3 regions of the Peribacillus sp. FSL P2-0133 genome follow, and region 3 is predicted to be linked to each of the others. Evidence: riboswitches for the same ligand, from Rfam matches in the RefSeq annotation. Region 3 holds a riboswitch; each other region holds the start of a gene.
What was found. A riboswitch is a leader RNA that binds a small molecule or an ion and turns the genes downstream of it on or off. The one in region 3 is predicted to bind cyclic di-AMP.

Region 1: it holds a riboswitch for cyclic di-AMP, as region 3 does, so the genes downstream of both, MKY17_RS24245 (TrkH family potassium uptake protein) here and MKY17_RS01390 (cation:dicarboxylase symporter family transporter) in region 3, are expected to answer to the same signal.
Region 2: it holds a riboswitch for cyclic di-AMP, as region 3 does, so the genes downstream of both, MKY17_RS04620 (APC family permease) here and MKY17_RS01390 (cation:dicarboxylase symporter family transporter) in region 3, are expected to answer to the same signal.

Annotation. Positions count from the first base shown of each region.
Region 1 covers NZ_CP150254.1:5,036,205-5,043,819, reverse strand. The annotation lists gene MKY17_RS24255 (STAS domain-containing protein) at 357-1,190, shown strand; gene MKY17_RS24250 (TrkA family potassium uptake protein) at 1,333-1,989, opposite strand; gene MKY17_RS24245 (TrkH family potassium uptake protein) at 2,013-3,344, opposite strand; cyclic di-AMP (ydaO/yuaA leader) riboswitch at 3,520-3,662, opposite strand; gene MKY17_RS24240 (hypothetical protein) at 3,994-4,185, shown strand; gene MKY17_RS24235 (TetR/AcrR family transcriptional regulator C-terminal domain-containing protein) at 4,420-5,019, opposite strand; gene MKY17_RS24230 (ABC transporter ATP-binding protein) at 5,138-5,863, shown strand; gene MKY17_RS24225 (ABC transporter permease) at 5,860-6,876, shown strand; gene MKY17_RS24220 (VanZ family protein) at 7,109-7,615, shown strand, end outside.
Region 2 covers NZ_CP150254.1:964,180-971,794, forward strand. The annotation lists gene galU (UTP--glucose-1-phosphate uridylyltransferase GalU) at 1-672, opposite strand, end outside; gene MKY17_RS04605 (DUF6044 family protein) at 841-2,514, shown strand; gene MKY17_RS04610 (glycosyltransferase family 2 protein) at 2,530-3,552, shown strand; gene MKY17_RS04615 (GtrA family protein) at 3,512-3,967, shown strand; cyclic di-AMP (ydaO/yuaA leader) riboswitch at 4,325-4,469, shown strand; gene MKY17_RS04620 (APC family permease) at 4,608-6,434, shown strand; gene MKY17_RS04625 (RhaT/GlcU family sugar-proton symporter) at 6,938-7,615, shown strand, end outside.
Region 3 covers NZ_CP150254.1:262,690-270,304, forward strand. The annotation lists gene MKY17_RS01380 (hypothetical protein) at 1-407, shown strand, start outside; gene MKY17_RS01385 (efflux RND transporter periplasmic adaptor subunit) at 422-1,684, shown strand; cyclic di-AMP (ydaO/yuaA leader) riboswitch at 1,883-2,029, shown strand; gene MKY17_RS01390 (cation:dicarboxylase symporter family transporter) at 2,202-3,461, shown strand; partial or broken gene MKY17_RS01395 (hypothetical protein) at 3,777-3,912, opposite strand; gene MKY17_RS01400 (hypothetical protein) at 3,902-4,102, opposite strand; gene MKY17_RS01405 (hypothetical protein) at 4,292-5,074, shown strand; gene MKY17_RS01410 (D-alanine--D-alanine ligase) at 5,656-6,738, shown strand; gene murF (UDP-N-acetylmuramoyl-tripeptide--D-alanyl-D-alanine ligase) at 6,897-7,615, shown strand, end outside.

The DNA of each region.
Region 1 (7,615 bases), 1.0 Mb from region 3:
TATAAAGAAAAGGGAGGATTTGTTAACGAAATATAAAAATGGTAAACTATAATAATAAAATGCTTTTTGGGTGAACGAAGATTTACCAGAATAATAGATGTAGGTTCTTGCAATTTTTTTTAAAAAAATAGTGTTTGTATGGTTTCAAAAACGGCTGGGAAGGTATATGGAAAGAGGGGACCATTGGGTATCAGGTCATGACATTTCATGTATGGAAGAAATTATCTACGATGCTTACTTTGATGATATTTCAATAGCCTGACAATGCTGATTTCTGTAATTAGCTGCATTGGATTTATTGATTACTGAGACCAATTGGAATGCTATTTTATAAAAAAAAATAGGTGGAGAAACTTATGCACAGAAATAAAGAACTATATTCCTTTTTATTGGGTGTGGCAGGACAATTAACTGAGGATTGGTACGCAACATTGAATAAGAACGATAAGGCGGGGGTTTATAGCTCAACCGATCTCAAAGTGATTAAAAAACTTAAGCGGCAAAATAATGAATTCCATTTACGTTTCTTTCAGGTCTTTGTTACAGAAGAGAGGGAATTCTTTAATTGGCTTGGTGATTGGATTGAAGATATCGGTCAGGATGAGCAGCATTTAAACACACCCATCTATTTTATATTGAGGGAGTTCTTTCGAACGCAAGAGCAATACCTGGATTATATTGACCGGTTTGTGGGATTGCATGGAGATAAATATACGCAGGAAGAAATAAATTCCTGGTATCGGATAGTGGTGAAGGTGTTCAGTGAAGTGATGGAGAGGTTTACGGAAGCGAATCATAGATATGCCAATAAAATCATGAAAGCCCAACAGGCAACGATCGATGAATTGAGCACGCCCATCATTTCCCTTAAAGATAACACGGCTTTGCTTCCCCTGATAGGCGATATTGACACGACTAGGGGCATGTCCTTGCTTGAAAACACATTACAAAAGTGCGCTGAAAAAAATGTCACAAGGCTTTTCATTGACCTATCGGGCGTTCATGCAATTGATGCTGCATCCGCTCACCAGCTGTCACAATTGATTGAATCCTTACATTTGATCGGTATTCAAACAACCCTTTCAGGACTTCGGCCGGAAATAGCCATGACTGCCGTTAAGCTTCATCTGCCTTTTGATAAAGTTACGATAAAGTCCACTCTTGCCCAAGCAATCAGTACGATAAAATAATACATACATATCCAGGGCATAGGGATGCTCATTATAAATATCATCGAGAAGACCTCCATATGGCGGTCTTCTCGCATGTATAAGTGATGCTGCATTCAAAATAGGTACAGGGCCCATAAAGCAAGAGCCGGAACCTGTTGGATTATTCAATATTGGCAAAGACGGCTAGATCTTCTTTATTGCCAACCACTAAAAGTATATCATTTTCATGGATATCCTGATCCGGTGAGGGGGCTATGATGATTTCTCCATTACTCACGATGGCAATGACGCTGATATTATATTTTGCCCGTAGATCAAGCTCCCTGAGGCTTTTTCCCTTCATGCTCATGGGGAGGATGATTTCCTCGATATTGTATTCTTTAGAGAGTTCTATATAGTTCAGCATGTTAGGGGACAGGAGTTGATTCGCGACCCGCTCCCCCATATCCCTCTCAGGATAGATGACCCAGTCGGCCCCGACTTTAGTGAGCACCTGACCGTGATTTTTATTAAGTGCTTTGGCAATGACCTTATCTACCCCAAGCTCTTTTAAAAGCAAGGTAGTTAAAATGCTCGATTGCATGTCATTTCCTATGGCTACGATGACACAATCGAAATTACGGATTCCGATTGATTTCAATGTCTCTTCTTCAGTCGTATCCGCCATGATAGCATGGGTAACGCTCAGTTCCGCATTCTCGACTCTTTCCTCGTTGACATCAATACCCAATACCTCTTGGCCAGCCGTATATAATCTATGGGCCACACTGGTTCCGAATCTGCCTAGACCGATCACGGCATATTGTCGTTTTCCCATCTTTTACACTCCTTCATTTATGTTTAACCAATCATGATTTTCCCTTTTGGACGTCGGAACGGATCTGGTTTGCGCCTCATAGCGATGGCAAAGGCCAAAGTCAAAGGACCCACACGGCCTGCAAACATCGTGAAAATGATGAGCATCCGGCCAACCGGTGATAATTCAGGGGTCAAACCCATTGAAAGTCCCACGGTGGCAAATGCGGAAGTGGCTTCAAATAAAATCATCAAGAAGTCACTTCCGCTTTCAGTGATGGTCAGCAGAATGGAGATGATTGAAACCATGAATACGCCAATGAATGTAACGGACAATGCTTTAAAGATCGTTTCACTCACAATGCGGTGCCGGAATAATACCACATCACCCTTTCCTTTAATCTGTGACCAAACCGTTCCGACAAGCGTTGCCAATGTAGTCGTTTTAATCCCGCCGCCAGTCGATCCGGGTGAAGCCCCGACGAACATCAAGAAAATGATGAGCAGTAATGTAGGCTGAGTTAAATCAGGGATATTCAGCGTATTGGAGCCTGCCGTCCTTGGTGATACCGATTGAAATAATGATGACAGCATTTTACCCATGAAAGATAAAGGCTGCAATGTCTTGGCATTGCCGAACTCGAATAAAAAGATTAAAATTGCGCCGGCAATCGTAAGTGCCAAGCTAGTCGTCAGAACAATCTTCGTATGTATGGATAAACGATGGGTATCACGGTATTCGTATATTTCATTCATCACGATAAAACCTATCCCGCCAAACGTGATGAGGAAGACGACCGTAAGGGTCACGAAGGGGTCCGATACATAAGGGGTCAAACTCTTGAATTCCCCCATTAAATCAAAGCCGGCATTATTGAAATTCGATATGGAATGAAAAAACCCGTAATAGATTGCTTTGCCGATTGGCATGTCAAAAGAAAAGCGAATCGATAGAATAAGGGCACCCATGCCCTCAATGATTGCCGTGAAAATTAAAAGCCGTTTCACTAACCTGACTACACCTGCCATGGATAGATTATTTAAGGATTCCTGCAAGAGTAACCTGCCTTTTAAAGAAATCTTTTTGCCTAAAAGGAAAAAGAAAAATGTCGCAAATGACATGAACCCTAAACCGCCTATCTGTATCAGTGTTAAGATGACCAACTCACCAAAAGTGGTGAAGGTCGTTCCTGTATCCACTACGACCAGTCCTGTTACACATGTAGCGGAAGTCGAGGTGAATAAAGCATCCAGAAAAGAAAGACCATTTCCATTTTCTGTGGAAATCGGCAGGGTTAATAAATAGGCCCCAATAAGTATCAGGATGGCAAAGCCTAGTACAAGTATCTTGGGCGGATCCAATAAATTTTTTTTCATTCTCAAATGATCATCCCTACCTAAAAAAATTGTGTGAAACTGTATGTGATTTTAATCATCAATCTGCTTTCAGAAATCTTTTTTTAAAGGCATAATAAAAAGACCAGCGAAAACAACGAACAGTTATTTTGCCACAAAAAGCGTGCAAATAAACTCCCGAAATAGGCGGTCTTATGACCTCCTTCGCTTTAGCCGACGAAGTTAGCTGACGGGTAGGATGGCGAAAGAGCTGATCTCATCCCTTCTGCAAGGCAGAATTAACCCCAATTGATTGGGTCCTCCGTACTCAATTCCCTTGAGTTTAGGCCGAAATGCATTAAATTGATAAACGTATTCTACTCCCAACATTTAGCAGTTGTAAACCCCTAAATCGTAAAAAAATATTTCTTTAACAAGACTGAAAATTTACGTTTCATTTACATTTTAAAAACGTATTGACAAATATTAGTTAGCACATTATGATAGGTTCGATTAATCCGATTATGATAACCAGCACCGATGTACTTTATTCAATACTTTCAAGCAGAAAACACTATTCGCCAATCAAAATTTGTAATATATATTATGTTTCTTTTGTAAATGATAAAGAAAAAAAGCATTGCATTCGTATTTAAAAATTCAACACATTTTATTAAAAAGGCGGGCAATTATGGAGAAGACGTTCAATAGATATGTTATTAATGCTACAGGCAAGGGTGGCCAGACATATTTAACACAATGCCAGGATAAAGATGCACTAAGGAAATGGATAGCCGATCATGAGGATCAAATCATCATGGATGAGTTAAGGATAACGGATAAGAAAAAGAATCCGTTTTTAAAATTGTTTTCCCTAAGGTAAATCAACTAAAATCCTAACATCATTAGGTATTCAATTATGAAATCCCTGTGCTCTATCCGGGAACGCTGAGCGAAAAATCCATATCTTGTTTTGCTTTTAAACTCATTTATTTTAAATGAGTTTTTTTGCTATGAGCATCTCTAAGAGCAGGTATTATTCCGTTGGTAATATAGGAGCGGAAGCCAAGATGTAATCAGATTTAAAGGTATGTTGATGGAACATGCCTTTGATCGTTCATTGTATGAATGTGCGCAATTGGCTGATGAAGTTCAAGATTTGAAAATGGATTTTCGCCATTTCTTCCGCCGTCTGCTCTTCACAATTCTCCAGCCACTCCTGTATCACCCCTAAAATCGCCGATGTCATGAAGGCGTGCATATACATGCGGAATGCTTCATCTTTAGCTGCTGGATGATGGCTGATCAAACGCTCTAATAGTACTTCACCGAATACGCGCTTTATTTTTTTTGCAAAAGAAGGATCGCCCTGATCACCAAGAATGGCCCTCAAAGCGTGGGCATGCTCACTGATGAATTGAAAAATCGCTATGAAGGGCGGGTAAAGCTGTTGTTGATGAAGAGCCATAAAAGCCTCTTTCGGCAAAATGGCAGTAATGCGAGTTTGAAGTTCATTTAACAATTCCTGCTGTAAGTGATCCATCAATTCATATTTATCTGTGTAATGCAAATAGAATGTGCCCCGATTAATGTTGGCGCGCTCTGCAATTTTCTTCACTGATACATGTGAGAACCCCTCTGCTTCAACGAGTGCAATGAAATGATATTGTATCTGCATTTTCGTCTTTTGTACCATATCCTCATGAATCGATGCCATGGAATGTCTCCTTCACTGAACATTTTTCCAAATGTGTTGATTGTATTAGACCAAATGCTGTCTTAGAATGATGATACACTCAACACCGTGTTAATTAAAGAGGGAGGATGTGTGTACATTGAAAAATGCGATTTCCATTGAAGGAATTGCCAAAGGTTTTCATCAGAAAAAGGTCATTCAGCCATTGAGCCTGAATATTGAAAAAAGCGGAATTTTTGGCTTGCTAGGTCCATCCGGATGCGGAAAGACGACCTTGATTAAAATGATTGTCGGATTGATTAAGCCCGATGCGGGTAAAGTCACAGTTCTGGATCATGAAGTGCCAAATGAAGCACTGTTAATGGATGTCGGCTATATGGCACAGTCCGATGCTTTATATACAGAACTGACGGGAGCTGAAAATCTCGAATTTTTTGCGAAGCTATACCGTTTTTCGAAAAAGGAACGAAGGGAACGCATTCAATATGCAGCTGAAATCGTACAGTTGACGAATGACTTGAATGTTCGGGTTGCGCATTATTCCGGGGGAATGAAACGCCGTCTGTCACTGGCGGTTGCACTCATCCAAAATCCGGCGATTCTCATTTTGGATGAACCGACAGTAGGAATAGACCCTTTGCTGAAACAATCAATTTGGCAGGAACTTGAGCGTTTAAGTAATGAAGATCATAAGACGATCATCATTACGACGCATGTAATGGATGAAGCGGAAAGATGCGATAAACTGGCGATGCTGCGTGAAGGTGAAATCATCGCGGCAGGAACCCCGGCAGCTTTAAAAACACAATTTGCCGCGGAAACGCTTGATGATGTTTTTTTAAGGATTGGAGGTGGCCAAAAATGAGAATTGCCTCTCTAGTTACTCGAATTACACAGCAGCTGCGCCGGGATCGAAGGACACTCGCTTTATTTTTCCTGGCTCCATTGCTCATTTTAACGCTCATGTATTTTATTTTCGATACAGAAGCAAGTGATTTGAAACTCGTTGTTACAGGCAGTGATGAAACCATGGTCAAAGCATTGAAACAAGCGGATTTTCAAGTAACGGCTGCTGAGGAATTTTCACAGGAAAAAATGATTGAAAATGATTCGGATGGCTGGCTGCATGTTGAAAATGGCAAAATGAAACTGACACTATTGAACGACGAACCATCACGTGCAAAGGCCATTCAAATGCAAATGATGCAGGCTTTGCAAGGGAATGAAAAAAACACTCCTTCAATTGAGAAGCAATATGTATACGGGGATGCCAGCACAAAAGGTTTTGATACTTTCAGTCCGATGCTCGTCAGCTTTTTCGTTTTCTTCTTTGTATTTTTAATAGCGGGGATTGCGCTTTTGAAAGAGCGTACAAGTGGTACATTGGAACGGCTGCTTGCCACCCCGATTAAAAGATACGAAATTGTAGCGGGCTATGTGATCGGATATGGCTTATTTGCTCTCGTTCAAACCATAATTGTCGTACTATATGCTGTCAATGTATTGGATATCGTTCTTGTTGGCTCCATTTGGCTCGTTTTACTGACCAATATACTGGTCGCGCTCGTTGCATTATCGCTTGGTACATTACTATCGAGCTTCGCGACATCTGAATTCCAAATGGTACAATTCATTCCACTGGTCATCGTGCCGCAAGTCTTCTTTACAGGGATTTTCCCATTGGATGGAATGTCAGACTGGCTGCAAAAAATCGGCAAGATCATGCCTCTCTATTACGCCTCGGATGCCATGAACGGCATTATGTATAAAGGCTTCACGTTCAATGAGGTATTACTGGATCTCCTCATTCTTCTTGCATTTGCAGCCGTTTTTATCACCATCAATATTATTAGTTTGAAAAAGTACCGTGCACTTTAAAATGAACTTATCATTAAACAAAAAAGCAGGATTCCCGAACATGGGGAACCGGCTTTTTTGTTTTACCGGAAGAAGGCCGAATTATCCTTCCCATCGGTTGATATATTCGAAAAAGCGTCCCCTCGACGGACGGTTTTCTACTGACAGGTTAATGCAGTTTATTGACGGGTTCTTAAAGTTGTCCTAGGATATAAGCATATGCAATGATTTGGAAATAGAAGGGGGGAGTTATATGTCTCTAAAATCGGTCATGCTTTCCCTTTTGCTGTCGCAAGCATTGTTTTTGTGCGGTTTGCCTTTTTTCCTTCAGCTCCGATTATATTTGAATCCTTTAGTAATCATCGTTGTCTGGTTTTGTATACTTCTTTTCGTTTCGTTTACGGTTCTTTTTTTTCGAGGTGAAACGGTCCGAATTCCACGCCTTTTATGGCAGGCAGTATTGTTTGGCTACAGTTTATCATTATTGGTTTTACTGTTCTTTCGACCAGAAGGGCAGGTATATTCGTATAATTTGATTCCTTTTTCTACGCTTCTTTTATATTTATCGAACGAAATGAACGGGCTTGTGTCATTTTATAACCTTAGCGCCAATGTGGGGCTCTTCATTCCATTCGGGCTGTATTTGTTGTCCAGGGAAGGGAAAGAGCCCTCCGCTAAAAGGAAATTGCTTTATCCATTACTTTCGATTTCGAGCATCGAAGTCTGTCAGTTTGTTTTTCGGCGCGGAAGTTTGGATGTC
Region 2 (7,615 bases), 700 kb from region 3:
CCCCTTCCGATCGGGCTGTACGGTTTCAAGGATTTCAAAAATCGCAGGTGATAAAATATATCGGCCAATAATCGCCTGTGTTGATGGTGCATCCTCCACTTTTGGCTTTTCCACCAAGTTTCTTACCAGAAATAAATCCTCATATCGTTCTTGGAAATTTACGATCCCATACTTGGAGACATCTGCAGGTGACACTTCCTTACATCCGATAATACTCGTACGAACCTTGTTATACTGTTCCATTAACTGCTTCAAAGCTGGAACCTGGCTATCCACGATATCGTCCCCTAACAGGACGGCAAAAGGTTCGTCTCCGATAAAAGTTTTGGCACATAAAACCGCATGCCCCAGACCTAAAGGTTCCTTTTGTCTTACATAGTGGATATCCACCATGTTGGAAATGTTCTCCACGATGTTAAGCAGATCATTTTGACCTTTCATTTGCAGAAGCATTTCAAGTTCAATTGATTTATCGAAATGATCTTCAATGGCACGTTTGTTTTTACCCGTAACGATGATAATATCTGTAATCCCTGATTGTACCGCTTCCTCGATAATATATTGAATGGTCGGCTTATCGACAATCGGCAGCATTTCCTTTGGTTGAGCTTTCGTGGCAGGTAAAAATCGTGTTCCTAAACCGGCTGCTGGAATCACCGCTTTCTTTATCATAGCCCAGCCCCTTTTTAAGGTTCTTTAATATGCTTTTTGTTCTACCCTTCATTTTATGTGGTCATTGGTTGACCTATTTCAAAATAGGTTAAAATAAATCCCTGAAATAGAATAGATTTACCTTTGAAGCAAATATTATGGATATATGAATTTGGTCAAGAGGTGTATATTTTGCCAATTGAAAATCAAGAGAGAGTTCAAATCCTTTTTGCCTTACTCGTCATTTTTTTATATCTTTCTCCTTTATTCATCCTTGGAGAAAATGCGCATATTCGCGTACATGATAATTTGGATTCCAACCTTGCCTGGTATAAAGTCCTTTCAGAAAGCGGTGAGTTATTCGGTGCAATAGACGCCAAAGTTCCCCAGATTATGAATGGGCTGCCCCGAAATGCTTTTGGCAGTGAGTTCAGTATTATCGTGTGGCTTTATGCTCTTTTTCCGACAATGGTTGCATATGCAATAAGCCAGGCGATAACAAGGTTTATTGCATTCTTTGGTATGTATATCCTATTAAAGAAACATTTGATTACAGGAAGCCGATCAGGCTGGATTAGGGTTGGAACATCCTTAGCCTTTGCCCTTACCCCATTTTGGCCATCGGGAATGCTCAGTACACTTGGGATGCCGCTTGCACTTTGGGCTTTTTTGAATATTCGCAGCAAGGACCATTCTTGGAAGAATTATTTGGTCCTTACACTTTTACCGCTTTATTCAAGCATCGTGCTTGGCTTTTTCTTTTTTCTTGTTGCAATGGGGTTTCTATGGCTAACGGATGTGATCAGGAGAAAAGGGTGGAATATAACGTTTCTTCTTTCAATCGTGTATATGACCGTCATTTTTGGAATGGTGGAGTATCGTTTGGTCGCTTCATTCATTTTTGATTCGGAGCCAAACAGCAGAGATGAATATTTTCACGCAAGGCTGCCCCTCGAGTGGGTCATTAAGCTTACATTCAAAAATTTCGTTCTTGGCCATACGCATGTCATGACTGTACATGCGCTTATCATCCTGCCGATTACCATCTTTGCCCTTTATATTATTCTGACCAAAAAACTGTGGAGACAGGAAAAGGTATATGTTTTTTTATTTTGCTTGAATTTTATCCTCTCAGCATGGTACGCATTTTGGTTTTATAAAGGCTGGCTTCCTTTAACGGAAAGGTTTCACACTCTGGATACCTTTAATTTTGCAAGATTTCACTTTTTAAGGCCGATGGTAATTTATATGGGGTTTGCCCTCGCGGTAAAAATCATTTGGGAACACAGCGATTATGCTAAGAAAACCCTTTCTATTTTCATCGCCGTTCAAATTATTGTCTTAATGGGCTTCAATGAAGAAATCACTCATAATAAAAAACCTTCTTTTAAAGAGTTCTATTCAGAAAGCCTTTTTCAGGAAATAAAAGATCATATTGACCTTCCGCAGGAAGAATATCGTGTTGCCAGCATTGGGCTGCATCCCGCAATTGCTCAATTTAATGGATTTTACACGCTAGATAGCTATAACAATTTCTATCCGCTTACTTACAAACATCAATTTCGTCAAATAATTGAAAACGAATTGGCTAAGAATAAAAACATCAGAATCTACTTTGATGAATGGGGAGGACGTTGTTACCTATTTACCGATGAGCTTGGGAAGCATTATATGTTCAAGAAAAGCTCGAAGAAAGAGCTGGAAAATTTAGACCTTAATATGGATGCGTTTAAAGGATTAGGTGGCAAGTATATATTTTCTGCCCTACCAATCAAGAACGCGAAGGAAAACGGATTGGTACTAGATAGGAGTTTCACGAAAAAAGGAAGCGTGTGGAAAATTTATTTATACAGAGTCATGTGAAAAGGGGGGAATAGAGTGAATTCACCGATACTAACGATTGTTGTACCTTGTTATAACGAAGAAAGCGTATTGCAGGATACCATTACCCAACTTTGTGGATTGGTGAGGGGGTTAGTCGAAGAAAACGTTGTTTCTGGTCAAAGTAAAATTCTACTGGTTGATGATGGAAGTAAAGATCAAACATGGAAGATCATTTATAAGGAAACGATTAATAATGAACTTGTTCGTGGGCTAAAGCTTTCCCGGAATGCAGGACATCAAAATGCACTTCTGGCAGGATTGTTTACAGCCAAAGAAGCCTCGGATTGTGTGATTTCCATTGATGCAGATTTACAGGATGATATTCAAGTCATCCCTGAATTCATTCGAAAATTCAATGAAGGGTGTGAAATTGTATACGGTGTCCGCCAGAAAAGGGATCTTGATTCATTTTTTAAACGAACATCTGCAACTGGTTTTTATAAAATGATGAACAAGATGGGGGTTAACCTTGTCTATAATCATGCCGATTTCCGGCTAATGAGTAAGAGGGCGATCGCGGAGTTGGAACGATTTGATGAAACGAATCTTTTTTTACGGGGGATCGTACCGCTCATTGGGTTTAAGACGGACTCTGTTTATTATGACCGAAAAGAAAGATTGGCTGGGGAAACGAAATATCCATTTAAGAAGATGGTTGCTTTTGCGCTTGATGGCATTACTTCTTTTTCAGTTACACCGATTCGGCTTGTATTATGGCTAGGATGTCTTTCCTTTTTCATTAGCTTACTCTTTGGGTCTTACTTTTTATGGTTAAAGTTTTATGGGCAGACCGAAACTGGATGGACCTCATTAATCACCTCCATATGGTTGATCGGTGGACTACAGTTGATTGCTGTCGGCTTGATTGGGGAATATATCGGTAAAATCTATAATGAATCCAAACGCCGGCCTAAATATATAGTTGATCTGGATCTATTTAATCCGCTCGATTTAAAAAAACGGGAGCAACTAGACAATGAACGGAACAGTATTGAAAAACTATCTAAAACACACTAACTCCTTTATCCGCTTTTTATTGGTTGGGATAGTCAATACAGCGCTTGGACTTTCCATCATGCTTTTTCTCATGAATGTTCTTGAATTCTCTTACTGGGTCTCCACCTTTATCGGTAATGGTACGGGAGCTGTAACGAGTTTTCTTTTGAACAGAACTTTTACTTTTAAAAGCGATATAGAATGGCGGAGAGGAGTTGCACGTTTCTTTTGCGTCATCCTGATTTGTTATTCCGCCGCATATTCTTTAGGCCAAGCTATTGCAGAATCAATGGAAGGATCCGTTCATTTACCCATACAACAAAATGTGGCTGTGCTGATAGGAGCAATTTTTTACACAGTTCTTAACTATATTGGCCAGAAATATTTTGTCTTTAAAAAAAGCAATTTGAGACCAATTCAAGAAGGAAGGAACTAATTAGGGTGGATCAGTGGGATAATGCCCCCGGTTGTACGAATAAAGGGGAATCGAAAAGCGAAAATCAATGCAAGTTTAATGATTCAAGCTGGGGGCAGATTGTTACTATTCGTCCTTCACGATCTCCATGTGGCGATCATTTTTTCCTTTTTCTGACCATCTTTTGTTCATTGACTCCTTGATTTTTTTCTTTTTAGACGTTTACTTACCTTCTTTCCTCCCTTCGAACCATGTGTTTGCATGACTTATGTTATATACGTCAAGAACAAAACTACACCTACAAAGATTATTCTATTAATGTGCAAAATTTTCATTTACTTTTTCATTTCACGGGAGTATGATAATCAACAGTTTCATATTTCTAAATCGCTTAAACCTTATGGTGCGGGGGACCCGTTATTGGGATTGTTACTACAATCCAAGGGGTGAATCCTTTCAAGGTAGGGCTACTCTTAGGTCCGAATCCGACAGCTAACCTCGTAAGCGTTATATGAGAAGGAAGGTGGAGCTTGTTAGACAAAAAAATTAATGTCTACAGGTCTATTTAGCTATGACTTGTAGGCATTTTTCTATTTCGTCTTGTTTTTTGCTACAGCTGGGTAACATAAAATTATAAATTAAATATGGTGGTGAATTCTTGATGTTATCTTCTATAAAGAGGTTCTTGATTGGGAGACCTTTAAAATCAAATGCACTTGGTGAACAAAAGCTTAACAAAACAAAGGCTTTGGCGATTTTATCTTCTGATGCTTTGTCTTCGGTTGCTTATGGACCGGAGCAAATATTAATCGTCCTTATCACGGTCGGTGCTGCGGCATTCTGGTATTCCATCCCTATCGCGATTGGGGTATTGATCCTGTTAACTGCTTTGATTTTGTCCTATAGACAAATAATTTTCGCTTATCCACATGGCGGGGGGGCCTATGTGGTTTCAAAAAACAATTTAGGTGTCAATCCAGGGTTGATAGCTGGAGGATCCTTATTGGTGGATTATATATTAACTGTCGCTGTAAGTGTTTCTGCAGGTACGGATGCCATCACGTCCGCTTTTCCTGGCCTGCATTCATATAATGTCATCATAGCCATCATTTTCGTCATTCTGCTTACAATCCTGAACCTTCGGGGGGTTACGGAGTCGGCCTCTGTTTTGGCCTATCCGGTGTACCTATTCGTTTTAGCATTGTTCATCTTGATTGGTGTCGGGATTTACAAGATTTTGACGGGTGGGGTTTCACCGGAATTGCACACGTCCATCGGGACTCCGGTAGCGGGCATCAGTTTATTTATACTGCTAAGAGCATTCGCATCAGGAAGCTCCGCATTGACAGGAGTCGAAGCGATTTCCAATGCAATCCCGAACTTTAAAGATCCAGCCCCGAATAATGCTGCGAAAACTTTAATAGCCATGGGTTCCTTACTAGCAGTATTATTTTCGGGAATCGTATACTTGGCCTATTATTTAAGCATTGTTCCAAGCGCGGAGGTAACGGTCGTCTCCCAGATTGCTGAAGAGATCTTTGGACGGAATTTCATGTATTTCTTCATTCAAGGTACGACTGCATTGATCTTGATACTGGCAGCCAATACTGGCTATTCGGCTTTCCCTCTGCTTGCGGTAAATCTTGCGAAGGATAAATTCATTCCACGGGCGTTTACGATAAGAGGGGACCGATTGGGGTATTCTAATGGAATTATCATACTGGGACTTGCATCGATCATCTTAATAGTCGCATTTGAAGGACATACAGAAAATCTCATTCCGCTTTATGCGGTAGGGGTATTCATTCCATTTACGTTGTCCCAGACCGGGATGATTGTTAAATGGATTCGCGAAAAGCCAAAAGGCTGGATGATGAAATTAACCATTAATTCAATTGGTGCCATGATTAGCTTTATCGTCACGATGATATTCTTTTTAACCAAATTTACTCAGGTTTGGCCTGTTTTGATTTTTTTACCTATCATCATTTTAATTTTTCATCGAATTAGAAAGCATTATGAAGCAGTTGGTGACCAACTAAGGATTACAACATGTGAGCCGATCTTACCAATTGAAGGAAATATCATCATTGTACCCGTGGCGGGTATAACTCACGTGGTTGAGAACTCTTTAAATTATGCAAAATCTCTATCAGCAAATCAGGTTATTGCCGTATATGTTGCTTTTGAAAGAGAAGATGAAAAGAAATTCGTGGAAAAATGGAAAAAATGGCAACCAGATGTAAGACTCGTTACACTGAATTCTTATTACAGAAGTATCATTCAGCCACTAACTAAATTTGTGGATACGGTTGAACATAAGGCTAGTGAAGCCAATTATAAAGTTACGGTGATTATCCCCCAATTCATTCCAAAGAAGGGCTGGCACAATATACTTCATAACCAATCAAGTTTACTGATTCGCGCCTACTTACTTTATAGAAGAAATGTGGTTGTTACGACTGTGCCATATCATTTGAAGAAGTAAGTTTCATTATCTAAGAAAAGAAGCAAACCTACATAAGGTTTGCTTTTTTTATAATCTTTTTAAAAAAGACAGCAGTAACTTACGCTGCCGATATTTGAGTATGAACATTCATTACCAACTCATAAATTCACAGTAACTATGAGGCCCGTACAATAAAAAGGATTTGCAGTAAGATGTGGGGATACTTCCTCTTTTAAAGCTTTAATTAATGTTAATATAAAACTTTCTCCATCATCATTATCCGTACGACGGCTGTTTAGGAAAGTGATTATTTCAAAGTCGCTGATGATTCGGAAATGGACATGCAACATCATCAACATGGTGGCTAGCATCAATCAGTATCATTAAAAAGGGCTGCGTCTGCAGCCCTTTTTGTGTTGAACACTACTTTAGGGGAAACACTTCATAAAATTACCAAGGGTCAATTCAAATAATGCGAACATATTAAGAAGACAAAATGAAATTTACTGCTTAGTTTGAACTTACATATATGGGGGTTGTAAATGGATATATTATTAGCTCTCTTGCCGGCATTATTCTGGGGAAGCATCGTTTTATTTAATGTGAAACTCGGGGGTGGACCCTATAGTCAAACACTAGGTACAACGATTGGCGCCTTGATTTTTTCAATTGGTGTTTATATTTTCGCAGATATTAAATTGTCACTCCTGGTGTTTGGAGTCGGAGTCGTATCTGGATTGTTTTGGGCTGTTGGACAAGCTAATCAGCTTAAGAGCATTGATTTAATGGGAGTTTCCAAAACCATGCCAATATCAACAGGATTGCAGCTCATTTCAACCACCTTATTCGGGGTCATAGTTTTTAATGAATGGTCTACAATGAAAGCGATTATTTTAGGCGTTTTGGCTTTAGTCTTCATTATTATAGGAATCGTCTTGACCTCCTTGGAAGATAAAGAATCGAAAGAGGGCAAGTCGGGAAACTTGAAGAAAGGAATTGTTATTCTCCTCATCTCGACATTCGGTTATTTGGTTTATGTGGTCGTAGCCCGTCTTTTTGACGTTGACGGGTGGTCAGCGTTGTTCCCTCAAGCGATAGGTATGGTGATAGGCGGTCTGTTATTGACTTTTAAACATAAACCGTTTAACAAATATACGATTCGCAATATCATTCCGGGATTGATATGGGCTGCAGGGAACATGTTTTTATTCATATCCCAG
Region 3 (7,615 bases):
TACTCGCCCCTTCCATATACATATTTTTAGCAGCTCTATTCTTTTGGATCGTTACTGATATCCCATATATAAAATTGGTCATCGTTCAAATGATTCTTTTTGGTTTGCAGTTAGTGGAAAAAATATTACTGATTCCTCTATTCGTTTTAATGGATATAGGCAGCGATGCCAATCCTTTTTCATTGGGGATCATCAGTCAGTATTTTCTCAGAAGTGATTATTTCATTCACTTTTTCAGCGAAATCACCATTTTTCAATTTCTTATTATTGCTCTGCAATATTTTTATTTAAAGGAATTTTCAGAACGAAATAATTATTTGGTCCTTTTAATGATTGTTCTATTCTATCTGGCCACATGGTTTGTTAAAGCCTTTTTAGCATACATCCAAGTAGGCGTATTTGTATAAGGCGGGTGAAAAGAATGAGCGGAAAATGGAAAATAGCAGCGGTCTCGATCGCGTCGATAGTGTTAATAACCGTTAACATATACCTTCTTGAAAAAAAAGAAAGCAAAGTGGAACGAACTGTTTTCGTTGAAAACTGGACAAAGGTAAAAAAAGATACAATTACGGATACTATTCAAACAAATGGGGTAATTAAACCTGTAGAAGAGTATGATATCTATTTCGATACCAAGAAAAATGATTTTAAGAAATTCCTTGTAAAAGAAGGCGATGCGATTACGGCTGGCACCTCGTTGTTTGAGTATACGACGACCGAACTTGATGCGCTAAAAGCGGATTTAGAAGCGGAGAAAACGGCAGCTGAGGGAGAAATTGCAGGGATTGAAGAATACATAGGCAAGTTGAGGTCTTATCAAGGGACTCTGACCAGTGATTCTGGAAAAGCGGCCATTGATGAATCGGTGGAAAAAAACTTGAGTATTGATTTAACAACAAGCTCGACGGATCTTATTAAAAGTAACATTGAGCAAGAAATGTACAAGCAGGAACTGGAAAAAAACAGTTTGAATGAAAAAGTGAAAATGCTTGACGCTAAATTAAGTTCAATTGAGGAGCAGTCCAATGCGATCGTGACGACGAGCGAGGGTGATGGTGTAGTTAAAAATATTAATAAAAACCTGAATAATCCCATCATATCCATTGTTTCTACAAATATGGCAATTGAAGGGTATTTCACCGAAGAGGAAATGAAAAAGGCTGATGTGGGCATGACTATAAAAGCAAGTTCCTCTGATTCAAAAAAGACATTGAAAGGAACGATAGGCCGTATCCATTCCTATCCAGCTGAAGAGCCGTCGTTAAAAAAAGATAACAGATTTCCATTTCAGGCTTTAATAGAACCGGAAGGCGAAGAAACGGAACCTTTATTGGTGGGATCCAAAGTGTATCTTACAGTAATAACCAATGAGAAAGCCGGTGTACCCTCCGTTCCCATAGAGGCGGTACATTACCAAAAACAGCCTTATATTTACAAATTGACTAAAAAAGGATATGTGGATAAACATTACATTACAAAAGGGCTTAAAGCAGAAGGAAAGCAAGAAATCATAAAGGGACCGTCGGTAGGTGACGTCATCCTGTTGAAGCCGGATGTGGCAGTGAAGAACCATTCTAATTTTATTACTCCGATTCAATTTGAAAAAGTGAAAGTTGCAACTTATAAAAAATTCACCTCTAGGGAAAAAGTAAGATATCTGTTACTTGGCATTTTGGAAAAATAACTGTTCCTTCAACAAGAGAGGTGATGTCAAATTATTTAGTAATTATATCAATATAACTTGTGTGATTGAAAAATGGGAAGAGTAATTATAGATAAAATAGCCATTAATACAGAATATTCAGACATATTTAAAGATTTTTTCTAGAACGGATGCGAATAAATATTTACAGATTATCATTTTTAGTATAATATTTTATTATAAGTTAACTCGCTTAATCTTATTCCAAGAACGGGGGACCCATTTTTGTGGATTTTATCCGCTAGGGGTGAATTCAGAAATGAAAGGGCTTTGTGTTTCCAATTCCTAACCCGACAGCTAACCTCGTCAGCGTCTTTAAGGGAACATGTGTGAATATTCACGCCAATAAGAAATCGACACATGAAGTGTCTTTTTTTTCGGCGTAAAGACAGAGTTTTTCAAAAAAAGAAAAATTACTTTCTTTTATTAGTATCTTGTTTCCCTTACCGAGACAAAAATGTTTTTGCATCAAAGACTTTATGGAAGGTGAGGAAAGTAAATGAAGAAATTCAAATTAAGTTTAGCTAGCCAAATTTTCATTGGTTTAATTTTAGGGATTATCGTTGGTGCCATTTTTTATGGTAGTGAGGCGGCCCAAAACTTTTTACAGCCATTCGGAGACATTTTCCTACGAATGATTAAAATGATTGTAGTACCAATCATTGTGTCAAGTCTTATCGTTGCAGTTGCAGGTGTAGGCGATTTAAAATCAGTAGGTAAACTTGGAGCTAAATCAATATCATACTTTGTTGTAGTAACTATGATAGCGATTGCTGTTGGTTTAATTTCAGCGAATATCATCCAGCCTGGTGTTGGTGTAAATATGGACAAGCTAGAACAAACTGATATTTCTACCTATGTTGATACAGCAGAAACTAAGCAACATGAATCGTTCGTAGATACAATCGTAAACATTGTGCCATCCAATCCAGTTAAAGCCATGGTAGAAGGCGATATGCTAGCGATCATTTTCTTCTCCGTGTTGTTTGGACTTAGTATTGCGGCCATCGGTGAAAAGGGTAAACCAGTATTCCGTTTCTTCCAAGGTGTAGCTGAAGGAATGTTCTACCTAACTAACATGGTCATGAAATTCGCTCCTATCGGTGTATTTGCACTAATCGGTGTGACGATCTCCAAGTTCGGTTTGGAATCTTTAATTCCGCTAGGAAAGTTAGCGCTTTCTGTATACGGAACAATGATTTTCTTTGTAATAGTCATTCTTGGTCTTATTGCGAAATTTGTCGGATTCAATATCTTTACTTTGATTAAACTTCTAAAAGAAGAATTGATTCTTGCTTTCTCTACTGCAAGTTCAGAAGCGGTTCTTCCGAAAATCATGGAAAAAATGGAGAAAGCGGGATGTCCGAAACATATTGCTACATTTGTTATTCCGACTGGATACTCCTTTAACCTTGATGGTTCTACATTATACCAAGCATTAGCAGCTATCTTCATCGCTCAAATGTACGGAATCGATTTAAGCGCGTATGAACAAATTACGCTAATGCTAGTGTTAATGATCACGTCCAAAGGGATTGCCGGTGTACCGGGTGTATCTTTCGTAGTTCTTTTAGCGACATTGGGAACTGTCGGTATTCCTATTGAAGGTCTAGCATTTATTGCCGGTATCGACCGTATTCTTGATATGGGACGTACAGTAGTAAACGTTATCGGTAATTCACTTGCAGCTATCGTCATCTCTAAATGGGAAGGTCAATTCAACCCTCCTTCCAAAAAAGAATTAGAGCAAGTTTCTTAATATAAAAAATCCAGAGTGAAATGTCACTCTGGATTTTTTTTTTTTGAATTAAAAATGCGCTTTCTCTTCCGATTGACGATCCAGAAGCTGCAATCGGAAGAGAAAGCGTTGACATCATCGTTTTCATGGAATAATTCACTATGGTAGAAGCTCTCGATGGATGTAAACCCTGTATCCTTCATTCGAGTCGAGTAGGGATATGGAGGTAACTGTTTCTTGAAGCGTCTTTCCGGATAATCAAAATATACCCAAGCTCATAAAGCCTTGCATTTTGTTTACCTCCACACCGAATCATTTCCTCTTGTTCCCAGAAGTTTAGATGATTTTCGTTTTTATCAAGGTCATGTGTTGCATCGCCAAGGATAAAGGGTATGTCCCCGTTATATTCATGGCTATTTTTTCGGCTTCACTAAGCATGTCAGGAGATAGATTGATTCCCGTTATATTATGGAATCCTTTTTTATATAGTGCGAAGGTAGTTCTTCCTGTACCGCATCCATATCAAGGATTGCATTATCCTGATATAAACATTTTTCGAATGCATATTTTTCTGATTGCCATAGACCTAATCTTTTAGTTGCATCAGGGGAAGCGTTCCTGTGAAAAGAATAAATGATAAAAGCTTTTTTAACTTTATCCATGATCAATTCCTCAAATTCGATATTTTTTACTGTAATAGGGATGTTTATTTGGGTTAATATGGATTTTGTGTTTCGCATTATTTACACGATGCTGATGATGATTAATATTGAGGGCTATATAACTTACGTGAAAACCCAAAAGTTTGATAAAATAACATTATTGATTGAAAGCTCGGAGGGGGTCAGGTTATGAAGAATGATAGCAATGATATCTTATATATGTATATGCAGGCTTCCGAAAGGTTTGTCCTTTTTAATGGACTCAATTTTCGTGAATTCGTCTATTCGCTGCCATATACCCTGGATTCCATCTTATTATTGAAACATCAATTCGATGGTGGGGAATACAATTTGAATGTCCTGCTTGAGAGCGCTTCATCTGAGGATATTGCGAAGCTCGTTAAAGAAAATGTTCGGGCATATGGAGATTTCTGTTGGGTCGATTTTGAAGAGGCGGAAGGACTGGATGAATTGGATGGAAGGGAATTAGCGGAACTTTTATATTTAGGACACGCTAAAACCCATCTGAGTCCCCCGTTTTTCCGTAAATTGAATAATCAATTTGTGTACCTTGCCCAGGATGATGGCTGGTTCAATAAAATTTATTTTCGTTCTCTTTCGACATTTTATATGATGTTAGGAAGCCTGATTCCGCAAAAGCTGGAGCCATTAAAAGTAGAGAGGACATGGCTTGGAATCAGAAAGAAAAAAGAGCTGACGGCGATTCCAGCAGAAATCATTTCTTCCTTGGCTCATATTCTGGCAGAGGGGCTCGCTTTTTCCTTTCGGGATGTTAAGTATACAAGAACGAAAATTGAGATACCTGCATGGATCGTAGGGGATTATTTAAATATGGATGAGATGCATGATGACTTTTCGGATAGAGATATTAATGAACCCGATGCCTTTATTATCTTCAATCGAAAAGAAAAGGTATGGGAAAGCGTTATTAAAAATACATCATCCTCCTGATGATCCTAACTTCCGAGGTTCGTGGATTGGATTATTTGACATCCTCGAATTTTTTAGGGTAAGACTTACCATCTCATGCATAAAAGATAAGAGAGGGCGACCCACAGGAGGTGGCGGTTTTATCCTGTGTTCCGCTTATAGTAATCATTGGAAAAGCACCAATGATGGAAGTTTCGCTTTACCCCGCATTAACAGGCTGTAAGGGAAGCGGATGGCAAATGTAATGAAAAAGAAATGTGGTGGGCCAACAAGCCTGTAAATGCCCGATTGCGACGTACAGGATGTGCTAGCACAGGTGTTGCCACAGGACGTGGCGGTTTTAACCTGTGTTCCGCTTATGGTAATCATTGGAAAAGCACCAATGATGGAAGTTTCGCTTTACCCCGCATTAACAGGCTGTAGGTCAGGCGGATAGATGATGTAACAAAAAAGAAATGTGGAGGTCTAACAGCCTGTAAATGCCCGATTGGCTCAACTAACCATCATTGGTAAAGCTCGAATGATGGAAGTTTCGCTTTATCCGTTTTAGTGTAAAGTGATACAATGAACATGGTTAAAAGAATATTGGAGGGTAATAACTCATGAAAACTAAACTTGGTTTGCTTTATGGTGGAAAATCTGCGGAGCATGAGGTTTCTATGCAGACGGCTTTAGCGGTCATTAAAGCTCTCGATTTAGCAAAGTTTGATATATATCCGATTTACATAACAAAAGAGGGTTCATGGATTAATGGACCAAAGTTAACAGGACCTGCTGAGAATGTGGAGGCTTTGACATTTTCACCGGATAAATCGAGCTCGCCTCTTGCCTTGCAGGCACATTCAACTGATGAAAATAGTGAATCAACAGGGTATGACGTAATTTTCCCATTGCTTCACGGACCAAATGGAGAAGATGGGACCGTACAAGGGATGCTGGAACTATTGAACCTTCCTTATGTAGGAAATGGCGTTTTAGCTTCATCAGCAGGAATGGATAAGGTCATCATGAAAAACATTTTTGCCCAGGCGGGACTTCCGCAAGTGAAATACACTTGGTTCATTCGGTCCGAATGGGAGAAGAATACTGAAAGTGCCATTAAAAAGGTAGCGGATGAATTGGGGTACCCTTGTTTTGTCAAACCTGCCAATTTAGGCTCGAGTGTCGGTATCAGCAAATGTAATGATGCTGATGAACTGGAAAAAGCGGTAGCGGAAGCTTTTCAATTCGATCGGAAGATCATCATTGAAGAAGGGGTCGTTGCTCGTGAACTAGAGTTTGGTATTCTCGGTAATGATGAACCGTCTTGTTCAGTGGCAGGCGAAATCATCCCTAAGAAGGATTTTACCTTCTATGATTATTCAGCAAAATATGTAGACGGTAATTCAGCAATGGTCATTCCAGCGGAGATATCGGAAAGCGAGTATGCAACTTTATCCGAAATGGCCATTACTGCCTTTAAGTCATTGGATTGCTCTGGATTGGTTCGCGCTGATTTCTTCTTAACTCATGAGGGGCAAATCTATATTAATGAAGTGAATACAATGCCTGGGTTTACTCCTTTCAGCATGTTTCCGTTATTGTGGAAGCACACAGGTGTCGACTATCCAGCGCTAATTGAAAAACTCGTGAAACTTGCCTTGGAACGTCATCAGGAAAAACAACAAATCAAATATACAGTTTGATCATGCAAGTAATGTAGCAGTAAACTTCACAATCTATCAAACGTTGATTTGATGGATTCCAATCAGCAGGAACCGGTGCAATTTAAACTGGTTTCTGCTTCGTTTGGTTATTGGAAGTAGAGAGCGATTAATGGTTCGATGAATGTAGGAGGAACAAAATGATAAAGAGAACGGTAAAACAAGTACATGAAATGGCAGAGGGATTAAATGATATCAGTCCATTCCAGTCCAAAGGAATTAATGGGGTTACCATCGATTCAAGAACGGTTAAGGAAGGATGTTTGTTCATTCCGCTTAAGGGTGGGCAGGTTGACGGCCATCAGTATGTCAAGCAAGCTTTAGCGCAAGGAGCTGCTGCTTCTTTTTGGCAAAGGGATGTTCCGAATCCTCCTAATGATTTACCGATAATCATTGTCGAAAATACCGAGAAAGCGCTTCAGCAATTGGCGCGTTCTTACCGTCAGCAGTTGAATATAAAAGTCATTGGGATAACAGGAAGCAACGGTAAGACGACAACGAAAGATATGACGGCTGCGTTGCTGGCCACTACCTATAAAGTCCATAAGACCATTGGAAACTTCAATAATCATTTAGGGTTACCACTAACGGTGCTTTCTATGGAAGAGGATACTGAAGCGGCTGTTTTGGAAATGGGAATGAGCAGCCGCGGTGAAATTGAGTTCTTATCAAAAATGACAAAGCCTGATGTAGCGATCATTACCAATATCGGTGAATCACACTTATTGGATTTAGGATCACGCGAGGAAATCGCGAATGCAAAGTTGGAAATTGTCGAAGGTTTGGCGAAAGATGGGACGCTGATATATCATGGTGATGAACCATTGCTTCGCAATCGTATAAAGGATTTCCCTGATTT